2 regions of the Mesorhizobium sp. ESP7-2 genome follow, and region 2 is predicted to be linked to the other one. Evidence: predicted binding sites of a transcription regulator. Region 2 holds the regulator's gene; the other holds the start of a gene.

Region 1 (6,075 bases), on a different contig from region 2:
ATATCGGCGAGCAGGCAGGCGGCGTGGCGATAGCGCGCTTCGTCTTCCGTCTCGTCGATGCCGAACGCCTTGAAGGCCCTGCCGGTCCATTCGACCAGATCATGCGCATGATGGACCGAACGCGAACGCAAGAGCGCAAGCTCCTCGGCGGCCGAGATCAGCGGATCGGCCTTCTGCTCGGCCGCGTCGAGCAGCGAATAGAGAAAACCCTCGCGCACGCCTTGCGCCGAAACGACGATCCTGGACGGCTGCATCGCCGTCATGATTTCCTGCAGCACGAGAGCGCCGTATGGCAGCAGCGAGCGGCGGTTCTTGGAGACGCCCTCGATACCCCTCACCTTTTCGACCTCCCCCCTGGCCACCTGCTTGAGGAACGTTTGAGCACTTTCGGCCGATATCTCGTAGTTGTGCATGACGCCGAGCGGATAGTTGTTCATCTCCATGTGCAGTCTGGCGAGGTTTCGCCAGGTGCCGCCGACAGCGTAGAAAGTCCTGCCCTGCCCGCCCTTCAACAGCTTGGCCCGGGCCAATTCCTGGCGCGCGATCTTCTGCGCCTGGACGAGCGAGTTCTTCGCCATGTCCTGCAGGCGCAGGCCGCCAAGCGGCAGCGTGATGCCGTCGCCGATGGCCTCGCCATCGATGTCGATGAGCTCCAGGCTGCCGCCGCCAAGGTCGCCGGCAATGCCGTTGGCCGGATGGAAGCCGGAGATGACGCCCAGCGCGGAATAATGCGCTTCCTGGCGGCCGGAGAGCACGCGGATCTCGGTCTTCAGCACATCCTCGGCGCGATGGATGAAATCGGGACCGTTGATCGCCTCTCGGGCCGCGGCGGTTGCCAGCACGTACATGTGTTCGGCACCGGCCTGGTTGGAGAGCGCGCGGAAACGGCGAAACTCCTCCATCGAGCGCGCCACCCCTTCGGGGTCGAGCTTCCCCGTCGACACGATGCCGCGGCCGAGGCCCGCCAGCATCTTTTCGTTGAACAGCGTGGTCGGCGAACGCGCCAGCCCCTCATAGACGACAAGACGGATCGAGTTGGAGCCGATGTCGATGATGGACAGCGGTCGGCGGTCCTGCAGCCGGCCCTGGGATTTGGACAGCATCAGGTGGTGGCGTTCTTCTTGCGGCGCTTGAACTGCGCGATTCGCTTGGGCGCATGCGATTTCAGCGCGTCACCCCGTCCCGACAGGCTCGGATTGGTCATGAAATATTCCTGCGCGTTGAACGGTTCCTCACCCTCCTCCAGCACCACGCGCCGGGAGGTTCCATCAGCCAATACGTCGAAACTTTGCTGATTGTCCATGATGTTGCCCAGCATGATCTGGCCCAGAATCTGTTCATGCACAGTTGGATTGGTGATCGGCACCATGGTCTCGACGCGGCGGTCGAGATTGCGTGGCATCAGGTCCGCCGAGGAGATGTAGACAATCGCCTCGTCCGAGGGAAGGCCATGGCCGTTGCCGAAGCAATAGATGCGGCTGTGCTCGAGGAACCGGCCGACGATCGACTTGACCCTGATGTTCTCCGACAGGCCCGGCACCTGCGGCCGCAAACAGCATATGCCGCGCACGACAAGGTCGATTTCCACCCCGGCGCGGCTGGCGTCGTAGAGCGCATCGATGATGATGGGGTCGACGAGCGCGTTCATTTTCATCCAGATGCGCGCCGGCCGTCCCTCCAATGTGTGGGTGACCTCGTCTGAAATGTGCTGAAGGATGCGGTTCCTCAGCGTGAACGGCGATATCGCCAGCCGCATTTCGGCGGTCGGCTCGGCATAGCCGGTGATGAAATTGAACAGTTGGGCGACGTCACGGGCGATTGTCGGATCGGTGGTGAAGAAGGACAGGTCGGTGTAGATGCGCGCGGTGACCGGGTGGTAGTTGCCGGTGCCGAGATGGACGTAATTGCGCAGCTTGCCGTCCTCGCGCCGCACCACCAGCGACATCTTGGCGTGGGTCTTGAGTTCGAGGAAGCCGAACACGACCTGCACGCCGGCGCGTTCGAGATCGCGCGCCCAGCGGATGTTGGCCTCCTCGTCGAAACGCGCCTTGAGCTCGACCAGCGCCGTCACCGACTTGCCGGCCTCGGCCGCGTCGACCAGCGCACGCACGATCGGGCTGTCGTTGGAGGTGCGATAGAGCGTCTGCTTGATCGCCACCACTTCGGGATCGGCCATTGCCTGGCGCAGGAACTGCACCACGACGTCGAACGACTCGTAGGGGTGATGGACGACGATGTCTTTCTCGCGGATGGCGGCAAAACAGTCGCCGCCATGCTCGCGGATGCGCTCGGGAAAGCGTGGGTTGTAGGGTATGAATTTCAGGTCGTCGCGGGGGACGGAGACGATCTCGGAGATCTGGCTGAGCGCCAGCGGCCCGGTGAGCACGCTGATGCGGCTCGACGAGACGCCAAGCTCGCCAGCGACGAAATCGCGCAATTCTTCAGGCATCAACATATCGAATTCGATGCGGATGACCGAACCGCGGCGGCGCCGCTTCAGCGCCGTTTCGAACAGCCGCACCAGGTCTTCCGATTCTTCCTCGACCTCGATATCGCTGTCGCGGATGATGCGGAACGTGCCGGAGCCCTTGACCTCGTAGCCGGGGAACAGCTTGCCGATGTAAAGGCCGACCGCCTCTTCCAGCGGAATGAAGCGGACATGGCGCTTGCGGTCCGGCAGGCGGATGAAGCGCTTCAGCGCCACCGGCAGGCGCAGCAGCGCGCTCATCTCCTCGCCATTCTTGCGGTGGCGAAGCTGCAGCGCCATCGAGAAGCCGAGATTGGGAATGAACGGGAACGGATGCGCCGGGTCGATCGACAGCGGAGTGAGCACCGGAAACACCTGCTCCTGGAAATGCTCTTCCAACCAGGTCTTCTCGTCCTTGGTCAGCGCATCACGGGTGATGCTCTCGATGCCTTCCTTGTTGAGCAGCACCGTGAGTGCCGAAAGGCTCTTCTGCTGGTCCTCCTGCAGCCGCTCGACCTCACGCAGCAATTGTTCGAGCTGCTGTTCGGGGGTGCGTCCGTCCGGGCTTTTCAGCACGATGCCCTCGCGCACCTGGCCGGCAAGGCCGGCGACGCGCACCATGAAAAATTCGTCGAGATTGGCGGCCGAGATCGACAGGAAACGGACGCGCTCCAGCAGCGGGTGATGGGTGTTCAGCGATTCTTCGAGAACGCGGCGATTGAACTGCAGCCAGGAGAACTCGCGGTTGACGAAACGGTCCGGATTGCCTTCCGGGCTCGCTGCCGTGACGTTGTTGAATTCGCTCTGTACCGGCTTCAGTTCGTTCATGATTCCTGCTCTTCCGGCCGCCTCGGCCGGTTAACCGGCTTAACTTATCCTGTGGCAGGCTTTTGCGACAGTTCTCTGACAGGCTTTTGCGACAGTTTGATTTCATCGAACTTGCAAACAGGCTTGATATGATCCAGATGCAGAGAGACTGCGTTAAGGAGACGACGATGGCAGGCGGTTCCATTCCCCATTTCCAGAACGATGCGGGCCATCCGGCAATCGACATCGGGGTCAAGGAATTCATGTGCACGGGCGCCAACCCGCCTTTTGATCATCCGCATGTGTTTCTCGACATGGGCGACGACAATGAGAAAGTCTGCCCCTATTGCTCGACCCTCTACCGCTATTCGCCGAAGCTGAAGGCAACGGAAACGCAGCCGGCGGGCTGCCTCTACATCGACCAGGCCGCCTGACCTCCCGACCATGAGCGAGACGCGGTCCCGGCAGGTCGTGATTGCCGGGGCTGGAATCGCCGGGCTGACGGCGGCGATTGCCTTCGCCGAACGCGGCTACCCCGTAAAAATGTTCGAACAGGCCAAGCGCCTCGAAGCGGCGGGCGCCGGCATCCAGCTCTCTCCAAACGCGACGCGCATTCTGCGCCAGCTTGGGGTTTTCGACACGCTTCTTGCCAATGCCGTCAAGCCGGAAGCCGTGGTGCTGAAGGACGCCGCGAGCCTGCGCCAACTGGCACGCGTGCCGCTTGGCGGCGCCGGTGAGGAACGCTGGGGCGCGCCCTATCTCGTGGCGCACCGGGCTGATCTGCAAGACGCCCTGATGGCGCGCGTCGCGCAAATGCCCGACATCCAGCTTACCACCGGCGCGCAGGTCAGCAGCGTGGCCTCCGGTTCACTCGGTATCACCATGACAGACGGGGTCGGCCGCAAGATCATCGATACCGAAGGATCTCTGCTGGTCGGTGCCGATGGCGTCTGGTCAGCGGTGCGCAGGTTTGGCGTAACGTCCGCCCAAAGCAGGTTTTCGGGCGAATTGGCATGGCGCACCACGATCTCGGTCGACAGCGCTGCCGGCAATGCGTTTGCCGCGATCGGTGCCAGCGACTGCGTCACCACCTTCCTGCACCCCGGCTTTCATTTGGTCGCCTATCCCGTGAGCAAGGGGGACGCGTTCAACCTTGTCGCTTTCACCAAAGGCGAGCGCATTGCCGAAGGCTGGTCAGGCCTTGCCGATCCCAGCATCCTCGCCAGCGCCATGCGTGGCACGGCCGCAGGCCTTGCAAGACTGGTGGAATTGGCTGGCCCATGGCTGACCTGGCCGCTCCATACAGTCGAACGGAAGCAGCCCTGGACCGTGCCACCCGGCATCGCGCTGATCGGCGACGCCGCACATGCGATGACCCCGTTCGCAGCACAAGGCGCTGCCATGGCGATAGAGGATGCCGCGACGCTTGCCACTTTGATCGCCGACTTCCCCGGCGACCTGACGCAAAGCCTCACCATCTGGGAGAACCTGAGACGACCGCGCATCGAAAAGGTGCTGAAACGCGGCGCGCTCAACCGCCTCGCCTGGCACGCCCGGGGACCGGTGGCATTGGCGCGCAATCTGTTTCTGGCGACACGGCCGGGAGAGAATCTCGCGGCGGACTTGGACTGGCTTTATGGGTGGCGGCAGCAGCAGATCATCCGTCGCTGAAAGGAGCCCGCGGCAAAAGCTAATTGTACAGCCGCATCGACAACCCAAGCGACGCCGGCAGCGGGTTCCACCAGCCGGTGCGTAGGCCGGCGGTGCGCAGTGCCGCCGCCGTCCAGGTGTTGCAGCCCATCAGCGCGTTGAAACGGCCATTGGCCTCATAAAAGCGGTCGAAATTGGAGTAGGCGGCATTGTCGATGACGATCGGGCCGCTCGGTCCCTGCTGAAAACTCGCTTCGATGAAGTCGAGCAATGCGGCAAAATGGTCCTTGTCCACGTCGAAGCCGGCGACATCGGGATGCGGCTCGGAGATATCGCCGGCCACGTCGACATGCATCACCGAAGCGTCGAGTGTCAGAGCCTTGAATACGGGCAGCGCCTTCACTTGCGACCATGTCGGCGTTTCAAGGTAGAAGGCGCGCCCACCCCAGCCGAAGACAAGGTAGTGCACTTCGGGTGCGTCCGAAGGCAAGCCGGCATAGGCCAGGAAACGGAAGCGCCGGCGCACCTCATCGTCCACCGGAATGGCGATGTCGGTGTGGATCGCGTTCTTTAGTACCAATATGCGCCGCGTGCCCTCACCCGCGGCGGCCGCCGGCCAGAGCGGCCGCGGCACCAGCGTGCCGAGCGCCACGGCGAGCACCACTGCTGCAACCAGCATGACCAGGAAACGCAGGAGTTTTTTCATCGGTGCGGCTTCGCGGTTTCGTCGCGGCTCAATGAAGGCGACCATTATCCGATCGGCCAGACGCAAAAAACCCGGCCGTGGCACGGCCGGGCTTTCTCGAATCGGCGCCAGTCCGCTCAGTGCAGGATCTGCGACAGGAACAGTTTCGTGCGCTCATGGCGCGGATGATCGAAGAACTCAGCCGGCGTGTTCTGCTCGACGATCTGGCCCTGATCCATGAAGATCACCCGGTTGGCGACTTTCCGCGCAAAGCCCATCTCGTGGGTGACGCACAGCATGGTCATGCCTTCCTCGGCGAGGCCCACCATGGTCTCCAGCACTTCCTTGATCATTTCGGGATCGAGTGCCGAGGTCGGCTCGTCGAACAGCATGATGCGCGGGTTCATGCACAGCGAGCGGGCGATAGCCACGCGCTGCTGCTGACCGCCGGAAAGCTGGCCCGGAT
Region 2 (6,075 bases):
GGTATCCTGACCGAAGGCAAGCCCAACGAGGCCGGCTCACTGAAACGCGGCCGGCCACAGGTCGGCCTTGGCCTCAACCCCGAGGCCGCGGCTGTGATGACCGTGGTGCTGTCGCTGAATTTCCTGTCCGTAGCCGTCATCGATTATGCCGGCCAGGTGGTCGCCGAGGAACAGCGCCGGCTGGACACGCTGACCATGTCGCGCGAGGCGCTGATCGGCGAATGCACGGCAATAGTGCGACGTCGCCTCGAGGATCCCGATCTCGATGTCGGCAGCATCGCCCGCATCGCGCTGGCGATCCAGGGCATCACCGACACCAAGGCGCGCGCCATGCTGTGGTCGCCGATCACGCAGCAGACGGACATAGCCTTCGCCGACATACTCGAAGCCGAATTCGGCATCCCCGCCACCATGGAGAACGACTGCAACATGATGGCGGTGGCGCTGCGCTGGCGCGACCCCGAACGCTACCGCGACGACTTCATCGCCATCCTGCTCTCGCACGGCATCGGCATGGGCCTTGTGCTGAAGGGCGAGCTGTTCACCGGCACGCATTCGTCGGGTGGCGAGTTCGGCCACATGATCCATCGCCCGGGCGGCGCGCTCTGCCGCTGCGGGCGGCGCGGCTGCGTCGAGGCCTATGCCGGCAACTACGCCATCTGGCGTAACGCCAGGCAGCTTGGTGAGGACACCGAGCCGGTCGCCGATGTCAGCGACGCGCAAATGCGGACACTCGCCGCGACGGCAAGGGAGAAGGACGGACCGGAGCGCGAAGCCTATCGCAAGGCCGGCGAGGCGCTGGGCTATGGCCTCGGTAGTCTTTTCGCGCTGATCGATCCGGCACCGGTTGCGATGGTCGGCGTCAGCGCCGCCGCCTTCGACCTGATCGAGCCGGCCTTGCGCGAGGCCATCGCCCAGACTGCCGGCGGCCAGCATTCGGAATCGATTTCCTTCGACACCGAGCCGAACGAGCTGCCGCTCATCCGCGAAGGCTGCGCCATGCGCGCATTGACCTTCGTCGACCAGGAGATTTTCGCGCCTGGCGTGCAGGCAAGGGCGGGCGCGGGAAAGAACGTTGCCTGAGACCAAGATCGAACCCAATCACTCCGACGGGGCATGACATACTACCCGCCAGATTTCGGGCCTCCTGCTAGAGCATGATGTCGAAAAGTGTGAAGCGGTTTTCGGACGACATCATGCTCTATCTCTTCGATTTAGAGAAGGATTCAGATTTCAGGTCGATTCGACCTAAAATCATCCGGCTCTAAGCCCCCGTCGGGCGGCGGTGCGGTCCGCCGTGCGCCAGTACCCACAACCGCGTTCAGGCCGGGTAGAGCGCCGCAGCCCAGCGGCAGAAGGTCTGCACCGCGTCATTGCGTCCCGCCCCGTCGGCCTGCACCATGTAATGCGCGCCACTTATGGGCAAGCGGTGCGGCAAGGGCGCTACCAGTTGGCCGGAATCGAGAAACGGCCTGGCGAAACTCTCCAGAACGATCATGGCGCCGCCGCCCGTGGTCATCGCCCAGAGCGCGAGCAGCGATGAATCGTAGCGGGCACGCTGCGGCGGGGCCGGGAGGGCGAGGCCGAAATGATCCGACAGGCGCTGCCACTCGGTCTCAAACCCGATCACATGGTGCAGGCAGGCAAAGGGGAAGTCGCGGATGTCCCGGCGCCCCGCCAACCAGGCGGTGTCGGCAGGATGGCAGACGACGATCGCGGATTCATGGGCCAGCAGTTGAACCGCACCCTCGGGCCAGTCGCCGTGCCCCCAGCGGATGTCGACATCGCTGTTGCCGGCTTCAAAACGATCGGACCAGACGAAGGTGGAGAGTTGGATGTCGATCTCTGGATGGGCCTGCCGAAAATCGGCCAGCCGGGGCGCGAGGATCAACGCCGCCCAAGTGATCGAGGCGCGCACCCGCACCACCCGCCGCGATGGGCGCGCGAAGAGACCGTCCGTCGCCCGCTGCAACTCGGCGAAGGACTGACGCACCGGCTGGGCATAGGCCTGGCCGATATCCGTCAGCGCAACGCCGCGCGGCAGCCGCTCGAACAGCCGCGCGCCGACATGCTTTTCCAGCAGGCGGATATGCTGGCTGACGGCCGCTGCGGTCAGGTTCAGCTCAGCGGCCGCGGCGGTGAAACTGCCATACCGCGCCGCCGCCTCGAAGGCGAGCAGCCAGGTCGGGTGCGGTGTTTTCATGAGATCTTACCGTCAATTAAAATGACCCCAATACCTGAAAAGATATTCTTTGTGTTGTCAATTTCCGAGCAATACCCTGCGCATGAACCACGGCCGGAAAAGAGCGACATCGATGTCAGACCGGAAGGAATGGAACCACGTCCCCGACAGCCTGCCCATTGAGATTGCGCCGGTCTGGCGCTGGCCGCTGAACCTCGCAGCGATCTTTCGCTGGTATGTCGGAAGCTGGCTGCCTGTCTCAATCAATCTCGTCATCGTGGGGCTGGCCTTCGCGGCTTATGCCTTGGCCAGCCCCACGCTTGCCCAGGCGAAGGAGCCCGGGCTATGGATCGTGTTGATCTGGCTACGAAACTTCGGCCTGACGGTAGTTGTAGCGCAGGGGCTGCATCTTGTTTTTCACCGCCACCAGTTGCAGGGCACCGACAAGAAGTTTGATCCGCGCCCCTACCCGCGCAAGGGGCGCGCCTTCAGTTTCGACAGCCAACTGGCCGACAACGTGTTCTGGTCGCTGGCTTCGGGCGTAACGATCTGGTCGGCATACGAGGCGCTGGTCTGGTGGGCGATGGCCAATGGCTATGCGCCGACTCTAACATGGTCCGGCCACCCGGTCTGGTTCGTCGGCCTCTTCCTGTTGATCCCGATCTGGGAGAGTTTCTACTTCTACTGGATTCACCGGCTGCTCCATACGAAGCTCCTTTACCGCATCCACGCGCTGCATCACCGCAATATTGATGTGGGGCCGTGGTCGGGCCTTGCGATGCACCCGGTTGAACACATTTTCTATTTCGGAACCGCGCTGGTCCATTTCGTTGTTCCGTCCAGCCCGGTGCATCTTATCTGCCACCTGATGTTCTATGGCCTTTACGCCATTACCACCCATACCGGGTTCGAAGGGCTCTGGCTGGCCGGGCGCAAGCGCGTCGACCTGGGCACCTTCCACCACCAGCTTCATCATCGCTACTTTGAGGTGAACTACGGCACGCTGGAAGTGCCATGGGACAAGTGGTTCGACACCTTCCACGATGGCACTGAATCGGCAAAGGCACGGATGAAGGCGCGTCTTGCCGCGCGGCGCCGGCTATAGGTCACGCCGGCGGAAGGGGCACGTGATATAAGTCCTCAGGCAGGTTTACGCCGCAGACCGCCCTAGCCCCCGATCTCTTTACCGCAAGGCCGGCGAGGCGCTGGGTTATGGGCTGGGCAGCCTGTTCGCGCTGATCGATCCCGCACCGGTCGCCATGGTCGGCGTCAGCGCCGCCGCCTTCGACCTGATCGAGCCGGCGTTGCGCGAGGCCATCGCCCAGACCGCCGGCGGCCAGCATTCGGAATCGATTTCCTTCGACACCGAGCCGAACGAGCTGCCGCTCATTCGCGAAGGCTGCGCCATGCGCGCATTGACTTTCGTCGACCAGGAGATTTTCGCGCTGAGCGTGCAAGTGAGAGGGAGTGCCGGGAAGAGCGTTGCCTGAAACCGCGCAACGCCTTGCACTCCGGGAAACGCATGGCCGGACGCCATGACTGCGCGTCCCAACTGCTTGACTGGGCGTCCCAAGCTATTGACGGCTTCGATGACAGTGACACCCATGCCGTGCGATCGGTGTGACGCCGACGCTGGGGGGAGTGGAAAGTTCGACACCGGTTCAGATGCGCAAACCCGACAGCACGCTCGACATGGCAACGGCACAGCGAGTTGAATGGCCATTTCCGCGAGGCGAGGCATGTTTCGCTGCACTCGCGCTGGCTGAGCGGCGCTTTAATCCTCGCGGATCGCGTAGCCCGCGCCGCGGATGGTGCGGATGACGTCCGGCATGCGGCCATTGTTGACCGCCTTGCGCAGCCGACCGACATGCACGTCCACGGTGCGCTCGTCGATGTAGATCGTCTCGCCCCAGACATTGTCGAGCAGCTGGCTGCGCGAGAACACCCGGCCGGGATGGCGCATCATGAATTCCAACAGCCGGAACTCGGTCGGTCCGAGCCGGATCTCGCTCTTCTTGCGATAGACCCGGTGCGATTCGCGGTCGAGCACGATGTCGCCGACCTTGAGCACGCTGGACAGCACTTCCGGCTTGGCGCGGCGCAGCAGCGCCTTGACCCGGGCCATGAATTCCGGCGTCGAGAACGGCTTGACCAGATAATCGTCGGCACCGGTCGAAAGGCCGCGCACGCGGTCGCTCTCCTCGCCGCGCGCCGTCAGCATGATGATCGGCAGCCTCTCGGTCTCGGGCCGCATTCGCAGGCGCCGACAGAGCTCGATGCCGGAAACCGCCGGCACCATCCAGTCGAGCACCAGGAGGTCGGGCACGTTCTCCTGGAGGCGGATCTCGGCTTCGTCGCCGCGTGTCACCACCTCGACCTGGTAACCTTCCGATTCCAGATTGTAGCGGAGGAGCACGCCGAGCGGCTCCTCATCCTCCACCACCATGATGCGTGGCGCGATCATCGATTGATCATCCCTGCCGTCAAGCCGCCGGCACCGACATCGCCGTCTCGTCCTGCTTCGGACGGTTGGCGGGCAGTTGCGTGCCGGTCAGCACATAATACGCATTCTCGGCGATGTTGGTCACATGGTCGCCGATGCGTTCGAGGTTCTTGGCGCAGAACAAGAGATGCGTGCAAGCCGTGATGTTGCGCGGATCCTCCATCATGTAGGTCAGGAGTTCGCGGAACACCGAGGTGTATTTGACGTCGATGCGTTCGTCGTCGTTCCTGAGCTTGGCGAGTGCGGCGGCATCGCCGGCCGCATATTCCTCGACCATGCCCTGCACCTGGATCAGCACCAGCTGCGCCATGGAGTCGATCGAGTGCGACAGGTCGCGCGGCGTGGCGGTGAGGCCGACGGAGCCGACGCGCTTGGCGATGTTCTTGGCAAGGTCGCCGATGCGCTCGAGATCGCCCGCCATGCGGATCGAGCCGACGACATGGCGCAGATCGTCGGCCATCGGCTGGCGCTTGGCGATCAGGGTGATGGCGCGGTCGTCGAGTTCGCGCTGGCGCGCGTCCATGATGGCGTCGTCGGAGACGACGCGCTGTGCCAGCGCGTTGTCCGAATTCAGCAGCGCCTTGGTGGCGCCACCGACCATCGTGCCGGCGAGATCGCCCATGTCGCTGATCAGCCTGCTGATCTGTCCGAGATCCTCGTCGAAGGCTGCGACTGTGTGTTCGGCCATGATCCTGGTCCTCGTATGCGTGAGATCAGCCGAAACGGCCGGTGATGTAGTCCTGCGTGCGCTTCTCGCGAGGCGACGTGAAGATCTTCTCGGTCTTGTCGAATTCGACCAGTTCGCCCAGATACATGAAAGCCGTCTGCTTCGAGACGCGCGCGGCCTGCTGCATGTTGTGGGTGACGATGACGATCGTGTAGTCGGCCTGCAACTCGTCGATCAGTTCCTCGATCTTGGCGGTGGACAATGGGTCGAGCGCCGAGGCCGGCTCGTCGAGCAGGATGACTTCCGGCTTCACCGCCACGGTGCGGGCGATGCAAAGCCGCTGCTGCTGGCCGCCCGACAGGCTGAGGCCGCTGGCGTTCAGCTTGTCCTTGACCTCGGTCCACAGTGCCGCGCGCTTCAGCGCCTGTTCGACACGGCCGTCCATCTCGGCCTTGCTGATCTTCTCATAGAGCCTGACGCCGAAGGCGATGTTCTCATAGATCGACATCGGGAATGGCGTCGGCTTCTGGAATACCATGCCGATCTTGGTGCGCAGCAGGTTGAGATCCTGCGAGCGGTCGAGAACGTTTTGGCCGTCGAGCAGCACCTGACCCTCGGCGGTCTGCTTGGGGTAGAGCTCGTAGATGCGGTTGAAGACGCGCAGCAGCGTCGACTTTCCGCAACCCGACGGTCCGATGAAGGCCGTCACGCTGCGCTCGGGCA

What was found. The regulator PhoB, encoded in region 2, activates phosphate uptake and scavenging genes when phosphate is short. The targets are predictions, from matches to a motif close to TGTCATNNANCTGTCAT.
Region 1: the regulator PhoB is predicted to act here: its motif matches at 3,360-3,376, upstream of LB543_RS00560 (RNA degradosome polyphosphate kinase).

The regions. Positions count from the first base shown of each region.
Region 1 is NZ_JAIUGQ010000001.1:99,466-105,540, reverse strand. Features, by position in the region: gene ppx (exopolyphosphatase) at 1-1,103, opposite strand, end outside; gene LB543_RS00560 (RNA degradosome polyphosphate kinase) at 1,103-3,295, opposite strand; gene LB543_RS00555 (zinc-finger domain-containing protein) at 3,463-3,708, shown strand; gene LB543_RS00550 (FAD-dependent monooxygenase) at 3,719-4,945, shown strand; gene LB543_RS00545 (TIGR02117 family protein) at 4,965-5,630, opposite strand; gene LB543_RS00540 (amino acid ABC transporter ATP-binding protein) at 5,747-6,075, opposite strand, start outside.
Region 2 is NZ_JAIUGQ010000025.1:33,613-39,687, reverse strand. Features, by position in the region: gene LB543_RS21800 (ROK family protein) at 1-1,083, shown strand, start outside; gene LB543_RS21795 (LysR family transcriptional regulator) at 1,322-2,203, opposite strand; gene LB543_RS21790 (sterol desaturase family protein) at 2,316-3,287, shown strand; partial or broken gene LB543_RS21785 (sugar kinase) at 3,340-3,672, shown strand; gene phoB (phosphate regulon transcriptional regulator PhoB) at 3,957-4,646, opposite strand; gene phoU (phosphate signaling complex protein PhoU) at 4,666-5,373, opposite strand; gene pstB (phosphate ABC transporter ATP-binding protein PstB) at 5,399-6,075, opposite strand, start outside.